DNA from 2 places in the Leuconostoc kimchii IMSNU 11154 genome. Region 1 is predicted to be linked to the other one. Evidence: predicted binding sites of a transcription regulator. Region 1 holds the regulator's gene; the other holds the start of a gene.
What was found. Region 1 encodes LexA, which represses DNA repair genes until DNA is damaged. Its sites were predicted from a motif close to CNAACANNTGTTNG; they were not measured.
Positions count from the first base shown of each region.

Region 2: the regulator LexA is predicted to act here: its motif matches at 1,628-1,641, upstream of LKI_RS00880 (Y-family DNA polymerase).

Region 1 is NC_014136.1:220,219-224,408, reverse strand. Features, by position in the region: gene LKI_RS01635 (dihydroorotate dehydrogenase) at 1-59, shown strand, start outside; gene pyrF (orotidine-5'-phosphate decarboxylase) at 100-792, shown strand; gene pyrE (orotate phosphoribosyltransferase) at 793-1,419, shown strand; gene lexA (transcriptional repressor LexA) at 1,467-2,108, opposite strand; gene LKI_RS01615 (YneF family protein) at 2,390-2,629, shown strand; gene LKI_RS01610 (lysophospholipid acyltransferase family protein) at 2,640-3,275, opposite strand; gene LKI_RS01605 (tRNA1(Val) (adenine(37)-N6)-methyltransferase) at 3,335-4,096, shown strand; gene LKI_RS01600 (GIY-YIG nuclease family protein) at 4,096-4,190, shown strand, end outside.
Region 2 is NC_014136.1:77,220-81,409, reverse strand. Features, by position in the region: gene LKI_RS00890 (PhzF family phenazine biosynthesis protein) at 1-698, shown strand, start outside; gene LKI_RS00885 (HAD-IIIA family hydrolase) at 782-1,294, opposite strand; gene LKI_RS00880 (Y-family DNA polymerase) at 1,679-3,001, shown strand; gene LKI_RS00875 (SAP domain-containing protein) at 3,019-3,651, shown strand; gene LKI_RS00870 (hypothetical protein) at 3,686-4,057, shown strand; gene LKI_RS00865 (hypothetical protein) at 4,054-4,190, shown strand, end outside.

The sequences.
Region 1 (4,190 bases):
GTGCGTTAGATAATTATCATTTTGGTACTGTACAAGAAGTGACGCGTACGCTTAAATGAACATGACGATTTTTAAATTGTATGTTTAGGGAAGGAACTTATGATAGAGCCAGTATTTATCGCATTGGATTTTCCAGATGCAGCAGCAGCAAATACTTTTTTGTTACCATATCGCGATAGAATCGTTAAACCAGCCTTAAAGGTTGGCATGGAATTATTTTATGCTGAAGGTCCCAGTTTTATCAGGGAACTACGTGAACAAAAGTTTGATGTGTTTTTAGATTTAAAATTATATGATATTCCCACAACAGTTGGGCATGCAGTTGCCAGCTTAGCAAAATTAGATGTTCAGTACTTGACGGTGCATGCCGCAGGTGGCGAAAAGATGTTACGCGCGGCAGTAGCAAATAAAGGTGCGCATATGAAGCTACTTGCTGTAACGCAATTGACCTCATTTTCGGAAATGGACATGCAGGAAACACAGTTGACTAATGCTAGTATGTCAGAAAGTGTTATTCATTTGGCAAAGTTAGCCTACTATAGTGGTATAGATGGCACAATTAGTTCGCCGTTGGAAGCCAATCTGATTAAAAAAAATACAAGTGATTCGTTTTTGAGAATCACACCAGGTATTCGGTTGGCTGGTGATCAAGCTGACGACCAAGCACGTATTATGACACCAAAGGCAGCACATGAAAATGGTGCAACCGGTCTTGTTATTGGGCGGTCGATTACAAAAGCAGTTCAACCTATTGCAGTCTATGAACGTGTGTTAAAAGAATGGAGTAAGTAGATGACGAATTACGCAGAACAAGTAGCAGACGATTTGTTAGCCATAGGTGCGGTTAAATTTGCTCCAGATGAACCTTTCACTTGGGCTTCAGGAATTAAAAGTCCGATTTATACTGACAATCGCATGACTATTGGTGTACCAAAAGTGCGCCAAAATATTTTTAGAGGGCTGGCTGATCTGATTCAAAATGCGTACGGGGATGTTGACATCATTGGTGGTGTCGCGACAGCAGGAATTCCACATGCTGCTTGGGTTGCAGATATTTTGGATAAACCTATGATTTATGTTCGCTCAAAACCAAAAGATCACGGAGCAGGTCGACAGATAGAAGGGGCAACAGTTGCAGGGCAAAAAGTTGTGTTAATTGATGATTTGATTTCCACAGGTGGTTCAGTATTAGGGGCTGTTGAAGCCACACGTCAAGCAGGTGCTGAAGTGATTGGTGTCGTCTCAATTTTTTCATATGAGTTACCTGAAGGTGTCATTAATTTTAAACGGGCAAACCTCACGTTTAAATCGCTGACAACTTATTCGCAATTAATGGCTGCAGCAATTAAACGTGGTGAACTAAATGAGTCACAAATAACAACGCTAAAACAGTGGCAACTTAATCCTAAGCAGTGGTAAGTGTAAGCACAAAAAAACTCGGATAATTTATCCGAGTTTTTTGTGTCTTAATAAATAGCATCACGATAGAGACCAATAACTTTTCCTAAAATAGATACACGTCGCAAAATGATGGGAGACATGGCGTCATTTTCCGGTTGGAGACGGAAGTGGTCTGCTTCCCTGAAAAATCTTTTGACAGTGGCTTCATTGTCATCGTTCATTGCCACAACGACATCACCATTATCAGCATTATCTTGTTTACGAACAATAACCTTATCACCATCTAATATACCAATGTTGACCATGGAATTGCCACGAACATTTAACATGAACATATCACCATCAAATTGCATTAAATTATCAGGGATAGGGAAGAATTCAGTTGCCTCTTCTTCAACAGCTAAAATAGGTGTTCCAGCTGTTACAAGTCCAAGAACTGGGATGCGACCTGGGGTTGTTGAAACACCCAAAGCTTCGAGACCTGAATCAGTGACTTCAATCGCACGAGCGCGAGGCTTTGAGGCGTCTTTTAAAAGATAACCCTTCTTAACCAAACGTTCAATGTGACCATGAATGGTCGATGACGATGACAAGCCAACTGCCTCACCAACTTCACGAACTGTAGGTGGGTAACCGTTTGTTATTTGTGCTTCATGGATAAAACGGAGCACTTGAAGTTGTTTACTTTCTTGAATTTGAATTGCCATATGGGGTTTTAGTCCTTAATTCTACTCGATTTAATATATTATTATTATAACGAACAATCTCTAACAAATCAAACATTTGTTCGTTTCTTTGTATTTTGGTAATAAATTTATTGCGAAAATTTACTATTTCTTTAAAATTAAGCTGATTTTAAAAAAATGTGTGGATAAAATGCATATATGCTAATTGTTCTTACTTTAAATAAAAAAACAGCATATTTCTGATATTATCGTCTTGTGGTTTATGCTATAATTAGTTTTAGAAATTTAGTAAGGGGAATACTATGAATATAGGTATTGGACTTGTCATATTGATTGCAGTGTTAGCCTTGGTTATCGGATTGGCAGCTGGTTTTTTCTTAGCGCGTAACTCAATGAAAAGTTATTTAGCAAAGAATCCACCAATTTCAGAAGAAATGATGAAATCGATGATGATGTCAATGGGACAAAAGCCATCACAGAAAAAGTTGAATCAAATGATGGCTCAAATGAAGCAACAAAGCGAACAAGCGCAAAAAAAATAAGCCAATTGGCTTATTTTTTTTCGCGTTTGGGATCCAGGTATACCCAATCAGGGTTCACTTCGTGATCGAGATTATCAAATGCTTCTTGAATCAACTCAGTATATTTAGCGATGTTTTCTTTGTTCAATCTGTCTTTGCGATCAATGATAATTGGTTCACCAAAATTAATCACTGTGTTGTTCCTTTTAAATAACTGACCGAATGAGACGGGCCCTTGGTAAACTGTAGGAACAAGGGCTTTGCCCGCCATTTTGGCAATCAAGAGGGAACCGGATTTTAATTCATCGCTATGTCGAGAACCTGATGGAAACATAATTAATGAACGATTACCCTTTTTGAGTTCATTGACTGGAACTTTAATAACACTCGGTCCGACGTTTTCTCGGTCAACAGGAAACGCACCAGCAGATCTTATTAACCAAGCCAATGGTGGAAATTTGAATAATTCAACTTTGGCCATAAAAATAAAGTGTTTTGGGTAGGCTGCAATGGCATACCAAATAGGATCCCACCAGGTCCGATGGGGGCCGACAAGAATATAATTTTCATTAACAGGGATACGATCACGATTCATGTACTTGATACGTCCGTTGATAACCCATATAATACTTACAGCTATACCACGCAGAAAATCATAAAATTTCATTATTATTCACCTCATAAACTATCTTCATTAATTTTACACGATAAAGCGAGAAAAAAACAATGACTGAAGTAATTCTTAAAGAAGGAGAGCGTATTGATGGCTTACCTTCGCAAAATGTTCATATTATCCAAAATCCCGATATGTTTTCTTACTCCTTAGATGCCATATTATTAGCCCACTTTGCTGGGGTAAAAGGTAAAGGTGCTGGGTTAACGGTTGATTTAGGTGCTGGCACAGGTGCCGTTGGTCTTTTTTATTCACCAAAGGTCATCGGCAAAATTAAGCTAGTTGAGATTCAGCCTGAATTAGCTGAAATGGCACAACGCAGCATTGAAATGAATGGTTTGCAAAAACGTGTTAGTGTCCTGTTATCTGATATGAAAGATATTTTTAATGATATTCAACCTGGATCAGTGGAAACTGTTTTATCAAATCCACCATACTTCCCACTTAATGAAATGACAAAGACTAATCATGATACGCACTATGAACTTGCACGGCACGAATTAACAATTGATTTGCCTGGTTTAGCTCAAGTTGCCAATAAGTTATTAAAAAATAATGGTAAATTTTATATGGTTCATCGGCCAGACCGGCTGACGGATGTTTTTTCCGCATTTGAGCAACGAAAATTGCGGATTAAGCGTATGCAATTTGTTTATGGCAAAAGCGATCGTGAGGCAAATATGGTTCTTGTTGAGGCTATTAAAGCAGGTCGCCCAGGAGGGGTGCGCATTATGCCGCCAATTATTGCTTATACGCCAGAAAATAATTATACTTCGCAAGTAGAAGAGATATTATATGGTCAAGCGTGGTCATGATGAAGCTATATTACTTTTATGTCTTATATACTGCAGATGGTTACTTTTATGGTGGTTTCACTGATAATGTTCAGCGCCGATTTAAAACCCATGA
Region 2 (4,190 bases), 140 kb from region 1:
CAAAATTAGCAGACTTTCGTTTAGAGTATTTCACACCTACGGAAGAAGTGCCACTTTGTGGACATGCCACAATTGCAACATTCGCCTTTCTGAACTTGACAAATAAATTATCTAAAAGTGATTATACAATAGAAACAAAGTCGGGTATTTTATCTATGAAAGTTGACACTGATGGCATGGTGTTTATGGAACAAAAGGTTCCTACATATTCCAATACGCTTACATCAGATTTATTTAATGCATGTTTAGATACAAATGCAATCGACTCAAAACTACCAATTCAGATTGTATCAACAGGATTGCGGGATATTCTTTTACCAGTAAGTTCAAGAAAAGCACTTCAAGAATTAAAGCCTGATTTCAAAGTTATGGCTGCCTTGAGTAAAGAACAAAATGTGGTTGGTGTTCATGCATTTTCACTTGAAGAGAGCGAGAGTGGAATTACTGCGATTTGTAGAAATTTTGCACCTCTTTATGATATTGATGAAGAGTCGGCAACAGGTACATCTAACTGTGCCTTGGCCTGCTATCTATTTAAATATGTAGCAAAGAAGTCACAATATATTTTTGAGCAGGGATACAATCTTAATAGCCCATCAAAAATTGTTGTTAATTTGACAACTCATGATGGGATTATTGATGGTGTATTTGTGGGTGGATATGGTTATTTAGTAGAAAATAAATCAGTATCGGTTTAAATGGTTAGCTAAGATCAGGATTAAAAAAGCACAACGCTGTATGTTTAGCGTTGTGCTTTTTTAATCCTCACTTAACATATTGGCTATTTGACAATGTAATCTACCGCATCTTTAAGCGTTTTAACATAGATAACCTTATCGCAATTACTCCGCTTATTGGTTTCTTGTTTTCCTGTACCAACGTGAACACCAAGCATGTCACAATCAAGGGCGAGCGTTATATCAGATGAGTATCTATCACCAATGATAATGGACTGACTATTTTCAAAATAATATTTTGCATGGGCTTGATCGATTAAACCTTTTTTTGGTTTTCTGCAATTACAATTCGTTTTTTCTGAATGAGGACAGATAAAGGCATCGTCAAAACCGACTGAAATAAGAGAATTGAAGAAGTCATAATAATTCATTTTACCGTCTTCAATATGTGTTTGATTTGAAAGACCGAATACTTTAATATTATTTCTTTTTAATTTATCAATAGCTTCCAAAGTATAGGGATATAATTTAAAGTCTTCTAAAGATTGAAAGTGTCCATTACCACCAATAGTACCATCACGGTCGATAAAAACAGTTGTGTATTGTTGATTTATCATGAAATTTTTCCTTGTAAACTGTGAAGTTGTGCTCATAGCAAAATACAATTTCAGACCATATTTTACTGGCTTTACCTTGTGGGGCAGTAATTGCGGTAGTTGTATCTGGTCTTTTAATTTATGAAAACCAGTACCGATATCGAAATAATTAAATATTACAAATCGATTTTCAAGTCTGTACACCATAATATTGTTATGTGTTTCGATTTTGATCAAACACTATAAAAATACCTTTCAACAACCATTGTTTAAGGTATTTTTATTTGCGCTCAATTTACTAAGCGTAGTCAAAAAATCATAACAAACTCATTTCATAATTTTCTCTTGCCAAACAGAACATTTGTTCGTATAATGAATTATACACACTTGTTTTGGAGATAATATATGGTAGACCTGCAGAAAACTGAATATGACTATACACATGAAGAACGACGTGTGATATTTATGATTGATTCTAAAAGCTTTTATGCCAGTGTTGAGTGTGTGGAACGTAACTACAATCCATTAAAAGCACTACTTGTTGTGATGTCGGAACAAGAAAATACCAATGGTGGTTTAGTCTTGGCATCTTCACCAATGGCCAAGAAAATACTGGGTATCACTAATGTTACTAGACAACGTGATATTCCTGTTTGTCCGGACTTAGTCATTGCTCATCCGAGAATGAACCTTTATATTCAAGAAAATCTACGCATTAATAATATCTATCGACAATACACTGATGATGCGCACTTATTGCCATATTCTATTGATGAATCTATCCTTGATATGACACATTCTTGGCAGTTATTTGGTAAGACACCAGCAGAAGTTGCTTTCAAAATACAACAACACGTTCGGTCGGAAACAGGTATTTACTTAACTGTTGGTATTGGTGATTCACCAGTCTTAGCTAAATTGGCGCTTGATATTGAAGCCAAACACGCAAATAATTTAACTGGGATTTGGCATTATGAAGATGTACCAAGTAAATTGTGGCCAATCACACAGCTCACTGATATTTGGAGTATTGGTTCTCGAATTGCTCGTAAGCTAAACGTGATGGGTATTCATTCGATGTATGATTTAGCGCATCAAGATCCATATCTCTTTCGTTCGAAACTAGGATTAATGGGTGAACAATTACTCGCTTTGTCTTGGGGTATTGACCGTTCTGATTTGGCTGAAAACATTAAACCAAAAAGTAAGTCTTATAGTAACTCACAAGTATTACCACGTAATTATAGTCAACAAGCTGAGATTGAAGTTGTTGTCCGTGAAATGGCTGATCAAGTCGCTACAAGGATTCGTGCCCATCAAAAGCAAACAGGTTTAGTTAGTTTGTTTATCGGTTATTCTTTTGCCGAAAGTGAACAACAAGGGTCTCATGGTTTTCGGAAACAGTGCCGGATTAGTCCTACCAATAATACCAAAACTTTAATGGCTGTTATGGTTAATCTTTTTAGAAAGCACTGGCATGGCGAAGTAATTAGAAATATCGGGATTGATTATGGTGGTTTAGTTGATGATACTGGCGTACAGCTCAATCTCTTTGAGCAACCTGAACATCTTCTTAAAACAAATAAAATTGACCAGGTCGTTGATGAAATTCGGCAACGTTTTGGCACAACTGCTCTAATGCGAGCTATGTCCAAAGAGGAGGGGGGCACTGCCATTAATCGAGCTAGCCTAGTGGGAGGACATAATGGAGGTAATAGTTATGATTAAAAGAAAGGGTATTGTTCATGGCACGACCTGATTTTAACAAAAACATGCGTATTAAAGACTTTCAGAGCTACTATTGGTACAAAACGGAACTGCAACACATTTGCAAAAAGCACAGTCTGCCAACCACTGGAACAAAGGCTGAGTTAACAGCTTATATTATTAAATTGCTTTCTGGCGTACCAGTATCAAACATTAAAGTAACCAGAAAAATACGTCGTAAAGGCACTCTAAAAGACGGTTCAATTACACCCAATACAAGTATATTAGCGTCCGGTTTTAGTTTGAATAATGAAGCGCGAGCATTTTTTAAATCATATTATGGACTAAGCCAATTTAGTTTTAAAAAATCGATGGCTATTAAGATGCGAGCAATTGAAACGACACAAGACAAAACAGCCACAATCCAGGACTTGATAGATGTTTACGAGCACCCCGATAAAAATTTATCAAATAACGCTGAGGAACAGACATATCAATGGAATAACTTTGTCAAAACATTTATGGCTGATGATTGTACCAAAGTTTACCATGAACGAATGACAGTCGCTTCCATTTTATGGACAAAAGTTAGAGACTCTAATCAACCTAAAAAATACAGCAAAAAGCTATTGAAACAGTACCAATCAGATATTCGTCAATACTTGTCTTGATAATATTGATTTATGCTAGAAATGGAAAAGTAATATGGCCAATAAAGAAAACTTTAGCACCATTATCAATCGCTATTTTAAGAATGATTATCGTGAACGTGGCAAAATCAAATGGAATGGTTATTTCTTATCCGATCACACCTCGTCTTTAGTCAAAGAGAATGTTCAACGCAATCAGAAACCGCAGAAATTACCTACAATACCATTAAATGAGGCACAAAGTATCTTACAACATTCTTGTGTGAATTATCACATAGTGACTGTACAACAAAATATTGAAACTACTGATGGTTATTTGATTCCTAATGTGACTGGTTTAGTCGATGGTTTTACAGCATTAGGCGTCTATATCAATCAACAATTTATCGCCTATGAAGATATTAGGACGGTTATCAGAGAAAAATGAATCCAATTGAAGACATGATTACAACCATTAAAACACTATTTACAAAACAACCCAATACGATTTATGAAGTACGAATCGTTCATCAGCGATATGCCAAAAAAGTTAATATCTTCTTTGAATACTATAAAATTGG